2 regions of the Cyanobium sp. Candia 9D4 genome follow, and region 1 is predicted to be linked to the other one. Evidence: predicted binding sites of a transcription regulator. Region 1 holds the regulator's gene; the other holds the start of a gene.
The links. Region 1 encodes HrcA, which represses chaperone genes, less so after heat shock. Its sites were predicted from a motif close to TTAGCACTCNNNNNNNNNGAGTGCTAA; they were not measured.
Positions count from the first base shown of each region.

Region 2: groES (co-chaperone GroES) is a predicted target of HrcA. The motif match lies at 7,257-7,283, and genes of this name have one in related genera.

Region 1 is NZ_JAGQCK010000002.1:675,319-684,103, reverse strand. Features, by position in the region: gene KBZ08_RS07865 (DUF3352 domain-containing protein) at 1-1,197, opposite strand, end outside; gene KBZ08_RS07860 (rhodanese-like domain-containing protein) at 1,252-1,614, shown strand; gene KBZ08_RS07855 (heat-inducible transcriptional repressor HrcA) at 1,696-2,706, shown strand; gene KBZ08_RS07850 (proteasome-type protease) at 2,706-3,491, shown strand; gene trpB (tryptophan synthase subunit beta) at 3,508-4,767, opposite strand; gene KBZ08_RS07840 (phytanoyl-CoA dioxygenase family protein) at 4,904-5,914, shown strand; gene KBZ08_RS07835 (translation initiation factor) at 5,907-6,230, shown strand; gene cysC (adenylyl-sulfate kinase) at 6,275-6,901, shown strand; gene KBZ08_RS07825 (AI-2E family transporter) at 6,876-7,976, opposite strand; gene purE (5-(carboxyamino)imidazole ribonucleotide mutase) at 8,071-8,628, opposite strand; gene KBZ08_RS07815 (N-acetylglucosamine-6-phosphate deacetylase) at 8,677-8,785, shown strand, end outside.
Region 2 is NZ_JAGQCK010000004.1:157,476-166,260, reverse strand. Features, by position in the region: gene KBZ08_RS11060 (protein kinase domain-containing protein) at 1-648, opposite strand, end outside; gene KBZ08_RS11055 (FHA domain-containing protein) at 645-1,388, opposite strand; gene KBZ08_RS11050 (hypothetical protein) at 1,385-1,669, opposite strand; gene KBZ08_RS11045 (transglycosylase domain-containing protein) at 1,729-4,071, shown strand; gene KBZ08_RS11040 (rhomboid family intramembrane serine protease) at 4,090-5,193, opposite strand; gene atpC (ATP synthase F1 subunit epsilon) at 5,225-5,632, opposite strand; gene atpD (F0F1 ATP synthase subunit beta) at 5,646-7,112, opposite strand; gene groES (co-chaperone GroES) at 7,361-7,672, shown strand; gene groL (chaperonin GroEL) at 7,726-8,785, shown strand, end outside.

The DNA of each region.
Region 1 (8,785 bases):
CAGGGGAGCGGCGATCAGGCCATCGGCCGCCAGGGAGGCCTCGACGGCCGCCGCCTCCGGCCGGTCGGCCGCCGTGCCGAGCAGCCAGCGCTCACCGCTGGCGGCGGCCAGCAGGGGCCCCCCGTCAGTCCCCACCACCAGGGCGGGCAGGGACCCCGCCGCGCCGGCTCCTCCGGCCAGGCGGGTGAGCAGCGGCTGCAGCAGGGGGATGGCGGCGATGGCGGCGGGGTCCTGCACCAGGGCGAGGCTGGCGGAGGGGCGGCGCAGGGCGGCCCGCAGGGCCCGCCCCAGGTCGCCGTCGGCACCGACCTGGGGCAGCGCCGTCTGCGGCGGCAGCTCCAGCAGGCCCGACAGCCGCAGGCTGCGGCCATCGGGCCGCAGGGCCAGCAGCAGACCGCCGGGCCGCTGGTCGGCGGCAGCCGGCAGCGGCAGCCCCAGCCAGCGCTCCAGGGCGTCCGGGGCCGCCTGCACCAGGGCGGCCCCGGTGCCCAGCCGCCGCAGCCCCTCCTGGAAGCCGGGCTGGCCGGCCTGGTTGAGCTCATCGATCTGGGACACGTCGAGGGCCTGCTCCAGCACCCCCCGTCCCGAGGCGATCAGGACGAGGTCGTCATCCACCAGGGCCGTGGCCAGGGGCATCGGCGTCCGGCCCAGCAGGGCCCCCCGGCCGCTGATCAGCCCCAGGCCCCGGTAGGTGCTGATCTGGAGATCCGTGCCCGCCAGGCTGCGGGTCTGCCAGAAACGCTGCAGAAAGCGGCGGGCGCCGCCGTCGTCCCGGCTGCCCAGCACCAGCAGCCAGCCCCCCCGCCGGGTCGACCCCGCCGCGCCGCCGGCATCCGCCTCGAACAGGGCCAGACCCACCGGTGCCGCCAGCCAGGAGCTCAGCTCCGTCCCGTAGTCGAGACCGGCCGCGGCGAAGGCCCCGTCGCGCAGCCGGCCGACCGCCTCCGCCGCCTGGCGTCGCTGGCGGGGCGGGGCGACGGCCCGGGCGTAGTCGAGGGGCTGCTCGCCGTCGGTGAACAGGTGGAGGCTGAAGGGGGCGTCCCGGGGCACGAACCGGGCCGCCCGCGGCACCTCCAGCGGCAGCCGCTGGAGACGCAGGGCACTGCGCTGCCACACCAGCCACCAGCCACCGAGCCCAAGACCGAACACCACCAGCACCAGGGCCAGCAGCACCGCCAGGAATGGGCGGGCCTTCATGCGTTCTCAGCAGGATGGGACCATCCTGACGCCACCCCCCCTCCGACGCCCGCCATGGACGAGCCGACCCCTCCGGCCCCCCCCCGCAGCCTCTCCGCCATGGAGCTGCAGCGGCGCCTGGCGGAGGGGGAACCGCTCCGGATCGTGGACGTGCGGGAGGACCGGGAGCTCGAAGAGGCACGCCTGCCCCACCCGGTGGTGCATCTGCCCCTGAGCCGCTCCGGCGAATGGATCCCGGAGCTGGAGACCCTGCTCGACCGGCAACAGCCGGTGGTGGTGCTGTGCCATGCCGGCATCCGCAGCTGGCACTTCGCCTGCTGGCTGATGCAGGAGCAGGGCTACGGCGAGGTCTGGAACCTGCAGGGGGGCATCGACGCCTGGAGCCGGGAGGTGGATCCCCGGGTTCCCCGTTACTGAACCCCCTGCCACGGCGGAGGGCGGGTCCGTCGCGCCTAGGATGAAGGTTCTGTTTAGCTTTTCAACTTTTCCCCCCATTCCTTGGACACGCTGCCGCGCCGACAACAGGAGGTCCTCCAGGCCACGGTGCGGCACTACGTGGACACCGTCGAACCCGTGGGCAGCCACACGCTGGTCCGGCGTTTCGGGCTGCCGGCCAGCCCCGCCACGGTGCGGACGGCCATGGGGGCCCTGGAGCAGCGCGGCCTGCTGACCCAGCCCCACACGTCCGCCGGCCGGATCCCCAGCCAGCGCGGCTACCGCCTTTACGTCGATCAGCTGCTGCCGGCCCCGGGGGCCGCCGCCCTGCAGCTGGAGCGCGAGCTGGCCGGCATCAGCCTGCAGTGGGCCGCCCTCGATGATCTGCTGCTGCACCTGGCCCGCCGCCTGGCCGATCTCACCGGCCTGCTCAGCCTGATCACCCGCCCCCAGCGGCCCAGCCCCCTGCTGCAGGCGGTGCGGCTCGTGCCCAGCGGCGACCGGCTGCTGGTGTTCCTCGTCCAGGGGCCCGATTTCAGCACCAGCCTCAACCTGCGCCTGGGCGCCGGGCTGGAGGAGGAGCTGCCGATCCTGGAGCGCTGGAGCAATCAGCAGCTCCGGGCCGGCGGCGGCGGCCGCATCCCCTGGGAACGGCTGCCGGCGGAGCTGCGCCGCAGCGGCGGACTGCTGCGCCAGGCCCTCGACAGCCACGGCCGCATCCGCAGCGAGGAGCTCGATGCGGTGGTGGCCGCCGGCCTGGGCGGGCTGCTGGCCCAGCCCGAATTCCGCCACAGTTCCAGCCTGCTGCCCGTGGTGCAGCTGGTGGAGCATGGCCCCCGTGCCCTGCTGGGTATCACCGGCCCCCAGGCCCCGGTCGCGACCGAAGCGATCTGGATCGGCACCGAGCATCCCCACGCGGCCCTCGGCCAGTGCTCGGTGGTGCAGGCCACTTACCGCACGGGACACGGCGGCCGCGGCCAAGTGGGCCTGGTGGGTCCGATGCGGATGGCCTACGCCACCGCCCGCGCCGCGGTTCAGTCGGTGGCCTCGATCCTGGAGAGGCTGCTCAGCTGATGACCTATTGCCTCGGCTTCCTGCTCCACAGCGGCCTGGTGTTCGCCTCCGACTCCCGCACCAACGCGGGGGTGGACTACATCTCGAGTTACAGCAAGATGCACGTGCTGGCGCCGGCCCCCGACCGGCTGTTCGTGCTCATGGCGGCCGGCAACCTGGGCACCACCCAGGCGGTGCTCAACCGGATCCGCCGTGACATCGAGAACCATGGCGCCGGCCCCAGCCCCCAGTGGACCCGCCAGGACGACCCCCCCGCCGGGCCGAGCATGCTCACCGCCCGCTACCTGTTCGAGGTGGCCGACTACATCGGGCGGCTCAACGTGATGGTGCAGAAGGAGTTCAATCCCAACCTGCGCCAGGCGGGTGCCAGCGGCGAGGCCAGCTTCATCCTCGGCGGCCAGATCGCGGGCCAGCCCCACGGGCTCTACATGATCTATCCCCAGGGGAACGCGATCATGGCCACCGATGACACGCCCTTCCTGCAGATCGGCGAAACCAAGTACGGCAAGCCTCCCCTCGATTACATCGGCCGCCCCGACCTCTCCCTGGAGGATGCGGCGCGGCTCTGCCTGGTGTCGGAGATCGTCACAAGGCGCTCCAATCTCACCGTGGGGCCGCCCTTCGAGATCGCCCTGTTGCCCCGCGATGCCTTCAAGGTGACCCGGCACCTGAAGCTGGAGAAGGACGCTCCCGAGATCCAGCACACCATGGACGTCTGGGCCCGCCACATGCAGGAGGGGCTCAACAAGCTGCCGCGTTTCCCCTGGGAGCACGACCCCCTCTGAGGGCCCCAGGGAGGACCTACCCCGCCAGCCCGTCGCCCAGCTTTTCCGCCACCGTGTTGACGTCCTTGTCGCCGCGGCCGGAGAGATTGAGCACCACTTCGGTGCCGGGGGCCAGGCTGGGGCAGAGGGACTCCAGCCAGGCGAAGGCGTGGGCCGTCTCCAGCGCCGGGATGATGCCCTCCAGTTCGCTCACCCGCTGCAGGGCCTCCAGGGCCTGGGCATCGGTGACGGCGGCGTACTCGGCCCGGCCGATCTGGCGCAGGTAGCTGTGCTCCGGACCGACGCCTGGGTAGTCGAGGCCGGCGCTGATCGAGTGGGCCTCCTGCACCTGGCCCTCGTCGTCCTGCAGCAGCAGGCTCATGGCACCGTGCAGCACCCCCACCCGGCCCTCGGTGATGGTGGCGGCATGGCGGCCGGTGGCGACACCCTCGCCGGCCGCCTCGACCCCGATCAGGCGCACGGAGGCGTCCTCGACGAAGGGATGGAAGAGCCCCATGGCGTTGGAGCCGCCGCCCACGCAGGCGATCAGCACATCCGGCAGCCGGCCGAAGGCCTCCAGGCACTGGCTCCGGGCCTCCTGGCCGATCACGGCGTGGAAATCCCGCACCAGCATCGGGTAGGGGTGCGGGCCGGCCACCGAGCCGAGGATGTAGTGGGTGCTCTCCACGTTGGTGACCCAGTCGCGGATGGCTTCGCTGGTGGCGTCCTTGAGGGTGGCGGTGCCGGCGGTGACGGGCTGGACGGTGGCCCCCAGCAGCCGCATCCGGAACACGTTCAGGGCCTGGCGGCGCATGTCCTCGGCGCCCATGTAGATGACGCACTCCAGGCCGAAACGGGCACAGACCGTGGCCGTGGCGACACCATGCTGGCCGGCGCCGGTTTCGGCGATGATCCGCTTCTTGCCCATCCGCAGCGCCAGCAGGGCCTGGCCCAGGGCGTTGTTGATCTTGTGGGCGCCGGTGTGGTTGAGGTCCTCCCGCTTCAGCCACAGGCGCGGACCACCCTCAGGCCGCTGGTAGTGGGCCGTGAGCCGTTCGGCCTCATACAGGGGGGTGGGCCGGCCCACGTAGGTGCGCAGCAGGTGATCCAGCCGGGCGGTGAAGGCGGGATCGGCCCAGGCCTCGGCCGCGGCCGCCTCCAGTTCCGCCAGGGCGGGCATCAGCGTTTCCGGGACGTACTGCCCGCCGAAGGGGCCGAAACGGCCCAGGCCATCCGGGCGGACCGACGGCTGCAGCTCGGCAGGATCGGCGCTGCGGGTTGGGGCGGTGCTGGTCACCGGCGCTGCGCAAGGGGAGATAATTCACCTTAGGGAGCCGCCACCCGGGGCGGCAGCGGCGGAGGGGCCATCCGGACGCCACCGGAGAACCCCGCACCGGAACGGCTGCCGACCGAGTCGCCCACGAACGCCAGAGATGCTTCCCGCCGACTATCTGACCTCCCTGCCTCTGGCGGAACGCCTGTATCGACAGCAGCCGGAACTGGCCGGCCGGATCTACTCGGGCCCCGTGCTCGAGTTCCTGCGGGATGGGGTGGTGATCTTTCCGCAGGTGCTGGACCCGGAGCTCCTCGACCGGATGGACCGCGACCTCGAGGCCCTGCCGGCTCTGGCCCGCACCTCGCTGCTGCACGGGATGATCGGCATCGACGGCAAGGCGGAGCACTACGAGGCCCGGGTCCTGCGCAATCTGTCGCTGCTCGGCATCACCGATCTCCGCGATGCCGGCCCGGGGCTGAAGCTCAACGACCTGCACCGTTACTTCGAGGCGGCCCGCTCGCTGGCCTTCGCCGATCCCATCATCCATTTCCTCGATGAACTCTTCGGTTCGGCGCCGGGGCTGATCCAGACGCTCACCTTCTGGAAGAGCAGCGAGCAGTCCCTCCACCAGGACTTCTCCTACGTGCACCACCACAGCCGCCTGGGCCACCTGGCCGCCGCCTGGATCCCCCTGGAGGACATCAGCGATCGGGCCGGACCGCTCGTATACTACAAGGGCTCCCATCGGCTGGAGGCCGATCAGTTCTACGACTGGAACGGGGGCGGCATCCTCGCCAGCCGCGACGGCGATCCCCGCAGGGCGGCGGGTTACGGGCCGTACCTGCAGGCCCTGATCGACGCCCAGGGCTGGACCCCGAGCATCTACCTGCCCCGCCGGGGCGATGTGCTGATCTGGCACGGGGCCCTGATCCACGGCGGCACCCCGATGCGCGATCCCAGCCTCACCCGCCGGTCCTACGTCTGCCACTACACGGCCGCCGCCGGCCACAAGGCCCTGGCCCGGCACCGCGTCGGGGATGGCTACGACTTCTCCGACCCCCCCACCCTGCCCGAGACGATGCGCCCCAGGTCGCTGCCCTCCCGGCTGGTGGCCGCCACCGGCCGCCGCTTCAGGTGGCTGATCGCGGGAGGGCCCACCGATGCCTAAGGGGGGCTGGCGGGAGTTCAGCGGGCCGGACAGCCTGCAGCGGCCGGAGGCCGCCTCGGCCACGACGCCCCGGGCACTGCAGAAGGTGAGGGTGCAGCGCACCAAGGCGGGCAAGGGGGGAAAGCTGGTCACCGCCATCACCGGGCTGGAGGCGCCCGAGGCCGAGCTGCGCCTGCTGCTCAAGCGGCTGAAGGCCAGCGCCGGCACCGGCGGCACCCTCAAGGACGGGGTGATCGAACTGCAGGGGGACCACGTGGCGGCGGCCCTGGCCGCCCTGGAGAAGGACGGCTACCGACCGAAGCAGGCGGGGGGGTAGGGGAGAATGCGCCCCGAAGCCACCGCCCCGTTTCCGTGTCCGAGATGACCTCGCCGGCCAAGGCCACCAACATCGTCTGGCACCACTCCACCGTGACCCGCGCCGCCCGGGCCCACCAGCGGGGCCACCGCAGCGCCATCCTCTGGTTCACGGGCCTGTCGGGGGCAGGCAAGAGCACCCTGGCCAATGCGGTGAATTCGGCCCTGTTCGAGCAGGGGCTGGCCTGCTACGTGCTCGATGGCGACAACGTCCGCCACGGGCTGTGCAGCGATCTGGGCTTCTCGGACGCCGACCGGGAGGAGAACATCCGCCGCATCGGTGAGGTGGCCAAGCTGTTCCTGGATGCCGGCGTGGTGGTGCTCACCGCCTTCGTCTCCCCCTTCCGCGCCGACCGTCAGCGGGCCCGGGAGCTGGTGGAGGCGGGTGATTTCCTCGAGATCCACTGCGCCGCCGACCTGGCGGTCTGCGAACAGCGGGACACCAAGGGGCTCTACGCCAAGGCCAGGGCCGGCGAGATCAAGGAGTTCACCGGCATCTCCAGCCCCTATGAGGCCCCGGAGGCCCCCGAGCTGCGCGTGGCCACCGGCGAGCAGGGCCTCGAGGATTCGGTGGCCCAGGTGATGGCGGAACTGGAGCGCCGCGGCATCATTCCGGCTCCGGCGGAGGCCTGAGCGGCCCCGGTTCTGACCACTCCCTGCGCAGGCGCAGCGCCCAGGCATCGAGGAAGGTCTTGGCGCAGCTGGCCACCGGCACCGCCAGCAGCAGGCCCAGCAGTTCCCCCAGCCCCATCAGCGCCCCCAGCCGGGCGCCGATCGGCAGGCTGATCAGCAGCCAGGCCGGCTGCAGCCCCACGATCGACCCCATCAGCCGCGGCTGGATCACCTGGTCGACCACCTGGCCGACGCTGATCGCCACCGCCAGCACCTCCAGGCCGGTGCGCGGATTCTCGAGGGCCAGCAGCACGCTCACCCCCACGATGGTGAGGGCACTGGCGTAGGGGATCAGGGTGGTGAAGCCGATCGCCACCGCGAACAACACGCCGTAGGGAATCCCCAGGAGGGTGAACACCAGGCACTGGGCGCCGCTGAGGATCAGGGCCAGCACCACCTGGCCGGCGAAGTAGCCACGGAAGGTGCGATCCAGGGTGCTGAGCACCAGGGCGCGGGTGCCGGAGGGAAGCCATTCCGCCAAGCCCCTGGCGATGCCTTCGCCCCCCAGCAGCAGGAACACCGCCAGCACCAGCACGATCACCGTGTTGACGGTGATGCTCACGGTGGCCCCCAGGATCCCCAGCACCTGCTGGCTCAGCTGGGAGGCGATCTTGCTGGTGCGGGTGATCAGATCGCTGCTCAGGCCGCCGAAATCGGTGGGCAGCCCCCGCTCCGTAGCCCAGCTCTGCAGCTGCCCCAGCAGGGTTTCCCCCTCCGCCAGCCAGCCCGGGAGGGCGAGCACCAGGTCGCCGAGCTGCTCCACCAGGCGCGGCACCAGCACCAGGGCCGCCAGCACCACCGCCGAGAGGCTCAGGCCCAGCACCAGCAGCAGGGCCAGGGCCCGCGGCAGCCCCCGCTGGATCAGCCAGCGGCTGGGGATGTCGAGCAGGAAGGCCAGCAGGGCCGCCGTCAGGAACAGGGCCGGGAACGGCGCCAGGGGCACCAGCAGCTGGCGCAGCACCCAGAGGTTGAGCACCAGCAGGGGCAGGGCCAGGGAGAACCGCAGCCAGGGGGGCAGGACCAGCCGCTCGAGCATCAGCGGGAGCGGGGCCTGGCCCCGGAGGATCGACGATCGCCGACCAGCTTGGCCTGCCGGACCGGCACCAGCCAGGGAAGAGGGGCCCGGGTCCTCATCCCCGGTCCATCTGCTCCAGGTAGGCGGCGCTGCCCAGGGCCTGGAGGCGCGCATCCTTGGCCACCACCTGGTCGTGCAGGCCCCGGCGGTAGGCCTCGAGGGCCAGCGCGAGCACCGGATCGGCGATCGCCAGCATCGCCGCCGCCAGCAGGCCGGCGTTGAGGCCGCCGCCGATCGCCACCGTGGCCACGGGGATTCCCGCCGGCATCTGCACGATCGAATGGAGGGAGTCGACCCCGGAGAGGGCCTGGCTGCGCACGGGCACGCCGATCACCGGGAGCATGGAGAAGGCCGCCACCATGCCGGGCAGGTGGGCGGCGCCGCCCGCCCCGGCGATGATCACCCGCACTCCCCGGGACGCGGCCGCCTCGGCGAAGGCCGCCATCTCCCGCGGGGTGCGGTGGGCCGAGAGCACCCGCACCTCGCTGGCCACCCCCAGCTGCTCCAGGATCCGCACGGCCGGCTCCAGGGTCGGCAGGTCGGAATCGCTGCCCATGACGATCGCCACCCGGGGCGCTGGGACGTCGGCGGACGGGGCGGACTCGGGATCCATGGGGCGGGGGCGGCGAGGATGGCATTGTCCCGTCCCGCCGCTGCCCGGATGCGCTGGCTGACCAACCTGCGACTGGCGGGCGATGACCCGGCCCGGGCCGAGGCGGGCTGGCGCTGGCGGGTCGGTGTCGACGACGGCGGCAGGATCGCCCGGGTGC
Region 2 (8,785 bases), on a different contig from region 1:
CAGCACCGCCAGGGAGAAGAGGTCACTGTCGGCCCCCGGCCGGGCCTGCCCCAGCAGGACCTCGGGGGCCATGAAGCCCGGGGTGCCCAGCACCGCGCCCTGGTCGGCCCCGTCCACGGCGACGTTGTCGTTGTCGCAGATGAGGATGCCGCCGCTGGCGGGCTCCAGGAAGAGGTTGCCCAGGGAGACGTCCTTGTAACAGAGGCCCGCCAGGTGCAGGGCGTGGAAGGCGTCAGCCAGACCGAAGCAGGCCCGCAGCACCTGGCGCAGGCCGATCGCCAGCCGGCCGGCGGCATGCTCGCTGGCGCCCACGTAGGCGGCGGGCCGCAGGGGCATCAGGTAGCCGAAGCTCTCCTCGCGGATGCGGATCAGGGGTCGGCTGGCGGAGCTGGCCCGCAGCAGGGCGATCGGCCAGAGGAAGGCGTCGTTCGGCGCCGTCGCCCGGATGCTGGCCGCCAGGCGCCGCTCCAGGCCGGCGTCGCGGGCGATGCAGGCCGGCAGGTACCACTTCAGGGCCAGCCGTTCCCCCTCCAGCTCCACTTCGTACACCTGGCCCTGGGTGCCGCCCCCGAGGCCACGCACGATCCGCAGCGGGGCGGCCAGCCCCTCGAAACCGAGGCTGGCCCCCTCCGGCAGGATCCAGGTCATGGCCGCCTCCCGGCCGGGGCAGCCGCCGCCATCGCCCGGCGGATGCCGTTGCGGTGGGCCAGGGCCGTCGCCAGGCTGTCGAAGCGGTGCCGGTAGGCCAGGCCGTCCTGGAGCGTCACCTCCAGCAGATGCTCCCAGCGGGAGCCCAGCACGATCCAGCCCGCCAGCGCCCCCACCTGCAGCGGCCAGAACAGCCAGGGAAAGGGGAGCAGCAGCAGCCCGCCCAGGCAGAGCAGCAGCCACCAGCTGAAGGCCTGGGGGTGGCGCCGGCGGCTACGCACGTAGGCCGAGCGGATCCGATCGAGGGGCAGGGAACGGCCGGCGAAATCCAGCCGGCCAGCCACCGCCGTCGGCACCGGCGCCGGTGCCGGTCGGCCGCGGGTGGCGGCGGCCGTGGCGGCGGGGGGGGCGCTGGGGGGCGGGCTGCCGTCAGCGCGGAACTGGAGCACCGGCCCGTTCAGGCCGAGGCGGATCTCATCGCCGTCGGAGAGGGGGCGGCAGTCCTTGAGTCGGGCCCCCTCGAGATAGGTGCCGTTGGCGCTGCCCGTGTCGCAGAGGAGCCACTGGCCCGGCCGGGTGCGGGACATCCGCACCACGGCATGGTGGCGGGAAACGCCCCGGGCCTCGGCCAGGCAGAGGCCACAGGCCGGATCGCGGCCGATGGAGAGGGGCGTGCGGGGATCCAGCGGCACGCTCCGGCCGGGATCGTCCCGCAGCACCAGGCGGGGCAGGGCGCTCATGGCGGATCGTCCAGCGCACCGCCGCGGCGGCCGAGACGGCGATCGGCCAGGAACCGACCCCACCAGCCCACCGGTTCCCCCTCCCGGAAGGGGACGATCCGCCCGGGGAAGAGGAGCGCCCAGGTGGCCAGGGCCAGGGCCACCAGCAGCAGGAGCAGCAGCACCCAGCCAGGGATCGCCCCCACCCAGGTGGCAGCGAAGCTGGCCCGCACCGCGTACACCCCGATGGTCAGGGCGGTCCAGATGCGGAAGGGTGCCCATGGATCCCGCCGTTGCTCCACCTGGCCGGCCGCTCCGATCGCTGCGGGTAGCGTATGGGAGCAAGGCGGACGGGCCGGGGATGGGGGGGACGACGGAGCAGGCGTCGGCTGGCGCCAGTACCCCAGCCAGTACCGCATCCAGCACCGCAGCCAGCACCGCCCCTGCCACCTCTGCTGAGGCCTCACCGGCCTCCCAATCCCCCGGCGCACCGGCCGGACCCGCCGGCTGGGCCGGCCTCTGGCGGGCCCTGAGAGCCCCCTCGGCGGGCGGCCGCCGCCGGGACCTGGCGGCAGCCCTGGGGGGGCTGAGGCACCACGACGCCTGGCTGGAACTCTGGATCGGCGGCCAGTGCCGCCGGCGGCTGGCGCTGGAGGGGGGCCGCTACCGCATCGGCCGGGATCCCCTCTGCGAGCTGCAGGCCGACGCCACGGGCGTCAGCCGGGTGCACGCCATCGTCGAGCAGGAGAGGCCCGGTGACCGGGACTATATGGGCGAGGACTTCGGCTCCGCCAATGGCCTGTTCCACCGGGATCGCCGCATCCGCACCATCCGCCTGCGGGACGGGGACCGGCTCCAGCTCGGCTCGCCGCTCAAGGGCGAGGCGCCCACCCTGGTGTACCGCCATCCCCGCAGCCCCCTGGGGCAATGGGTGCACTGGGGTGCCATCGGCGCCCTGGTGGGCTCGGGCGTCGCCCTGGGGGGCCTGCTGCTGGCCACCACCGTCGCCGGCGGCTCCTCGATCCGCTCGGTGAGCGGACCGGTGAAGGTGTTCTCCACCGACGGCCGCCAGATCGATGCGGCCGAGGGCTCCTCGACGGCCCTGCCGACCCTGGCCGACTACCCCCTGCACCTGCGCCAGGCCCTGATCGCCTCGGAGGATTCGCGCTTCGGCTGGAACAGCGGCATCGACCTGTTCGGCACCCTGCGCTCCCTGGTGCAGGGCACCGGCGGCGGCAGCGGCCTCACCCAGCAGGTGGCCCGCATGGTCTACCCGGCCGTGGGCACCGACGTGTCGGTGGCCCGCAAGCTGCGGGAGCTGTGGGTGGCCTGGCAGCTGGAGGCGGGGTTCAGCAAGAACCGCATCCTCAAGATGTACCTCGACCGGGCCTACCTGGGGCTGGGGGCGGAGGGCTTCGAGCAGGCGGCCCAGCTGTATTTCCGCAAGTCGGCCAGCGCCCTCGACGTGGCGGAATCGGCCTTCCTGGTGGGCCTGCTGCCGAGCCCCAACAGCTACAGCCCCTGCAACCGGGAGAACCCCACCTGGGGCCGCGAACGCCGCGACCTGGTGCTCGGGCGGATGCACGCCGAGGGCTACCTCTCCGACCAGGCGTTGATCGACGCCCGCCGCCGGCCGCTCAACATCGACCCCTCCGCCTGCCGCGCATCCACCTATTCCAGCTACCCCTTCTTCAGCGACTACGTGATCGGCGAGCTGGAGGGTCGGCGCTTCGCCCTCGACCTCAGCAGTCCGGAGGCTCGGGGCAACTACGCGGTGATCAGCAGCATCGATCCGCGCCTGCAGGCCATCGCCCAGAAACAGCTGAAGGCGTTCCTCGAGGGGCCGGGGGCGAGGGCCGGGCTCACCCAGGGCGCCCTGATTTCGATCGACTACGCTACCGGCGTGATCCTGGCCTACGTCGGCGGCGGCGACTACAGCCGCTCAAGCTTCGATCGGGTGCAGGCCCTGCGTCAGCCCGGATCCACCTTCAAGTTGTTCGCCTTCCTCGCGGCCCTGGAGGCCGGGGCGAAGCCCGGCGATGCCGTCTCCTGCGCCCCCCTCTCCTACGTGGCCGGCTGCCGGAGCGGGGGTGGCAGCACCAGCGTGGCGGCGGGCTTTGCCAGCTCCGAGAACGTGGTGGCCCTGCGGCTGGCCCAGCAGGCCGGCCTGAACAAGGTGGTGGCCAAGGCGCGCCAGCTCGGCATCAGCACGCCGATGGAGGAGAGCTTCTCGATGGTGCTGGGCGGCAAGGAGACCTTCCTCTACGAGCTGGCCCGGGCCTACGCCGTGGTGGCCAACGGCGGCCGCTCGGTGCCCCTGCACGGGGTGACGCGCATCTACGACCTGGGCATCTGCGGCTCGGTGCGCTCCCTGGCCAGCTGTCCGGCCGCCGGCGTCACCACGCCGATCGGCGAGAAGCCCCAGCAGCTGATCGACCCGGCGCTGGCCGCCGAGATGGATGCCCTGCTGCGGGGGGTGGTGAGCGGCGGCACCGGCCGCGCCGCCGGAGTGGTGGCCGATGCCCGCGGCAAGACCGGCACCACCGACAACGGCGTCGATGTGCTGTTCGTGGGCTACTCCCCCTCCAGCCGCATCCTCACCGGCATCTGGATGGGCAACGACGACAACCGCCCCGCCGAGGCCGCCTCCGGCGCCCTGGTGGCCGAGCTCTGGGGGCGGTACATGCGCGCCCTGGCGGGCTGAGGGAAGCCGAGCAGGCCCTCAGCCGAGCCAGCCCAGGCCCCGGCCCAGTTCCTGGGCACGGGTGACCAGCGCCCAGGCGATGCCGGCCAGGGTCCCCCAGCACCAGGGGCTGCTCAGGAGCCGGGCGAGGGGGGTGCTGGTGTCCTGGGGATCGCGGCGGGGCAGCTGCCAGCCCAGCTGCAGGGCCCCGTACACCACCAGCAGCACCCAGGCCGGAAAGTCGACCTCACCGACCGGGAAGGGATGCACCTTCCAGTGCAGCAGGCTGAGGCTGCAGGCCAGGGCGATGAGGGCGGCGATGGGCCCGGAGGCGCCGTCCCACTGCCGCAGCACCCGGGCCCGGCGGGCCACCAGCACCGCCGGCGCCGTGGTGGCCAGGGCGGTGAGCGCGAAGCGCAGCAGCAGGGAGGAGAGCGGCAGCGGCGTGCCGCCCAGCACGATCACCAGCATCCCCAGGTTGAGCAGGGCCTCGCCGTTGGCGGCGTGGATCCAGGGGGCCGTGATCCAGCACCAGGCGCGGTGGGGGTCCCCGGTGGCCTCGAGGGTCAGGGGCCAGCGGCGGCGCAGTCCCTTGAGGGGGCCCAGGGCCAGGGCCTGGATCAGGGCCAGGGCCACCACCAGCACCGGGCCGCTGCCCCAGCCCCAGGGATCGAAGAACCACGTCTCCAGCTCGCCGCCGGCCCAGAACAGCACCGGGGCCGAGGCGGCGGCCAGGGCCAGCCCCGGGCCGAGGGGGCGCAGGGCCTCCAGCCGGCCCAGGGGGAGGGGAATGGCGGCGGCCGGGGAACCGGTGCCAGCCGCAGCGGAGCCGGGCCTGGAGGGGGCCACGCCGGAGCAGGCTTCGAGCAGGTCGAGCAGTTCGGCCAGCACACCAGGCGCATAGATCCCGGCCAGATGGCTGCTGAGGGCGGCGACGGCGCTGCGCTGGGGTCCACCCTGGAGCTGCAGCACCCGCTGCAGCAGGGGCTGGGTGGCCAGGTCCCGCACGGGACCACGCAAGGCCTCCTCCGCCCCGAGGGCGTCGATCAGTCGGTTGGCCAGGGCCTGGGGGTTGTCCAGGCTGACGGAACCGGTGGCGATCCACTCCCGCAGCTGCAGACCCAGCTCCCGACCCTTGCCCATGGCCGCGGCGTCCCGGTCCGCAGGGGCGCGATCAGGCGCCCTTGCTGGCCTGGAGACGGGCGCGGGCGCGGGCCAGGGCCTGCTGGGCCTTCACCTTCTCGGGGCTGGGATCGGAGCCTTCCAGCGCCGCCGCGGCCTGCTGGGCCGCCTCGAAATCGGTCTGGGCGGCGGCGGCATTGATGCTGCTGCCCAGCTCGGCGCCGTTGACGAGCACGGTGACCTCATTGGCCACCACCTCGGCGAAGCCCCCCATCAGGGCGATCGACTGCCAGTTGGCACCCTCCCGCACCCGCAGCACGCCGCTGTCGAGGGCGGTGAGCATGGAGACGTGGCCGGTGAGGATGCCGAGCTGGCCGGTGGTGCCGGGGAGGATCACTTCGTCGGCGGTGCCGTCGAAGACGCTCTGATCGGGGGCGAGGACACGCAGGGTGAGGGTCATGGGGTTTCCCGGATCAGGACTTGGCGTCGGCGAGGATCTTGGCGGCCTTGGCCTTCACCTGATCGATGTTGCCCACCAGGTAGAAGGCGGCTTCCGGCAGGTCGTCGAGTTCACCGGCCAGGATCATGTTGAAGCCCTTGATGGTGTCTTCGAGCTTCACGTACTCACCGGACTGGCCGGTGAAGATCTCGGCCACGAAGAACGGCTGGGAGAGGAACTTCTCGATCTTGCGGGCCCGGTCCACCGTGCGGCGGTCGTCCTCGGAGAGTTCGTCCAGACCCAGGATCGCGATGATGTCCTGCAGCTCCTTGTAGCGCTGCAGGGTGGACTGCACAGCCCGGGCGGTGCGGTAGTGCTCGTCGCCCACGACGGCGGGCTGGAGCATGGTGCTGGTGGAATCGAGGGGATCGACCGCCGGGTAGATGCCCTTGGAGGCCAGGCCGCGGCTCAGCACGGTGGTGGCGTCGAGGTGGGCGAAGGTGGTGGCGGGCGCCGGGTCGGTGAGGTCGTCGGCGGGGACGTAGACGGCCTGGATCGAAGTGATCGAACCCTCCAGGGTGGAGGTGATGCGCTCCTGCAGCTCACCCACGTCGGTGCCGAGGGTGGGCTGGTAGCCCACGGCCGACGGCATGCGGCCCAGCAGGGCGCTCACCTCGGAGCCAGCCTGGACGAAGCGGAAGATGTTGTCGATGAACAGCAGCACGTCCTGCTTGTTCACGTCGCGGAAGTGCTCGGCCATCGTGAGCGCCGACAGGCCCACCCGCATGCGGGCGCCGGGGGGCTCGTTCATCTGGCCGTAGCAGAGGGCCACCTTCGACTTGGAGAGGTCGTCGGCGTTGATCACGCCCGACTCCTTGAACTCCTCGTAGAGGTCGTTGCCCTCACGGGTGCGCTCACCCACGCCACCGAACACGGAGACGCCGCCGTGCTCCTTGGCGATGTTGTTGATCAGCTCCTGGATCAGCACGGTCTTGCCGACGCCGGCGCCACCGAACAGGCCCACCTTGCCGCCCTGGCGGTAGGGGGCCAGCAGATCGATCACCTTGATGCCGGTCTCGAAGACCCGGGGCTTGGTCTCCAGCTCGGTGAGCTTGGGAGCCTGGCGGTGGATCGGAGCGGTCATGGTGCTGGTGACCGGACCCTGCTCGTCGACGGGCTCACCGAGGACGTTGAAGATGCGGCCCAGGGTGGCCTCACCCACGGGGACGGAGATGGGGGCGCCGGTGTCGAGGGCGCTCATGCCGCGCACCAGGCCGTCGGTGCTGCTCATGGCCACGGCGCGGACCCGGTGGTCGCCCAGCAGCTGCTGCACTTCGGCGGTGAGGGCCACCTGCTGGCCGGCGGAGTTGGTGCCCTCGATACGGAGGGCGTTGAAGATCTTGGGCAGCTTGCCCGCAGGAAATTCCACGTCGAGGACCGGGCCGATCACCTGGCGCACGGTGCCTTTGGTACCAGGGACGGCGGGAGCGGCAGCAGCCATAGGTAAGGAAGGAAGGAGGGGTGCCAGCGGGATCCTGCACCCGTCTGAAGCGGCGCAACCTTACCACCGCAGGGGGCCTGACGGTCTGCGGTTCGGTCACCCGCACAGCCCGGGGATGGCGTCAGAGCCGGGGTGCCGCCTAGGTTGGCAGTCGAAGGGCGCGAGTGCCAACTCGCCCCACCCCAGCGACGCTCCGGCCCCGGCCGATCCCTCGTCGCTGTCTTCGCAACCATTCTTCGCGTCATTTCATGGCTGCCGTTTCCCTCAGCGTCTCCACGGTCAAACCCCTCGGAGATCGCGTCTTCATCAAGGTGTCCGAATCGGAGGAGAAAACCGCCGGTGGCATCCTTCTGCCCGACACCGCCAAGGAAAAGCCCCAGGTGGGTGAAGTGGTCCAGATCGGCCCCGGCAAGCGCAACGACGACGGCTCCCGTCAGGCTCCTGAGGTGGGCGTCGGCGACAAGGTGCTCTACAGCAAGTACGCCGGCACCGACATCAAGCTCGGCACCGACGAGTACGTGCTTCTGTCCGAGAAGGACATCCTGGCCGTCGTCAACTGATCTGACGGCGTTTCCGTCGGCATCACCTTCAACCAAGCAATCTTTTTTCTTCCATGGCCAAGCGCATCATCTATAACGAGCAAGCCCGCCGGGCGCTCGAACGCGGCATCGACATCCTTGCCGAAGCCGTGGCCGTCACCCTCGGCCCCAAGGGCCGCAACGTGGTGCTGGAGAAGAAATTCGGCGCTCCCCAGATCATCAACGACGGCGTCACGATCGCCAAGGAGATCGAACTGGAGGACCACATCGAGAACACCGGTGTGGCCCTGATCCGTCAGGCCGCCAGCAAGACCAACGACGCCGCCGGTGACGGCACCACCACCGCCACCGTCCTGGCCCACGCCATGGTCAAGGCGGGTCTGCGCAACGTGGCCGCCGGCGCCAACGCCATCACCCTCAAGAAGGGCATCGACAAGGCCACCGAGTTCCTCGTCGGCAAGATCGAGGAGCACGCCAAGCCGATCTCCGACTCCAACGCCATCGCCCAGGTGGGCACCATCTCCGCCGGCAACGACGAAGAAGTCGGCCGCATGATCGCGGACGCCATGGACAAGGTGGGCAAGGAGGGTGTGATCTCCCTCGAGGAAGGCAAGTCGATGACCACCGAACTGGAGGTCACCGAAGGCATGCGCTTCGACAAGGGCTACATCTCGCCCTACTTCGCCACCGACACCGAGCGGATGGAAGCGGTGCTCGACGAGCCCTACATCCTGCTGACCGACAAGAAGATCGGTCTCGTCCAGGACCTGGTGCCCGTGCTCGAGCAGATCGCCCGCACCGGCAAGCCCCTGCTGATCATCGCCGAGGACATCGAGAAGGAAGCCCTCGCCACACTGGTGGTGAACCGTCTGCGTGGCGTCCTGAACGTCGCCGCCGTCAAGGCTCCCGGCTTCGGTGACCGCCGCAAGGCCATGCTCGAGGACATCGCCGTTCTCACCAACGGTCAGCTGATCACCGAGGACGCCGGCCTCAAGCTGGAGAACACCAAGCTGGAGATGCTGGGCACCGCCCGCCGCATCACCATCAACAAGGACACCACCACCATCGTCGCCGAAGGCAACGAGGCGGCGGTCAAGGCCCGCTGCGAGCAGATCCGCAAGCAGATGGACGAAA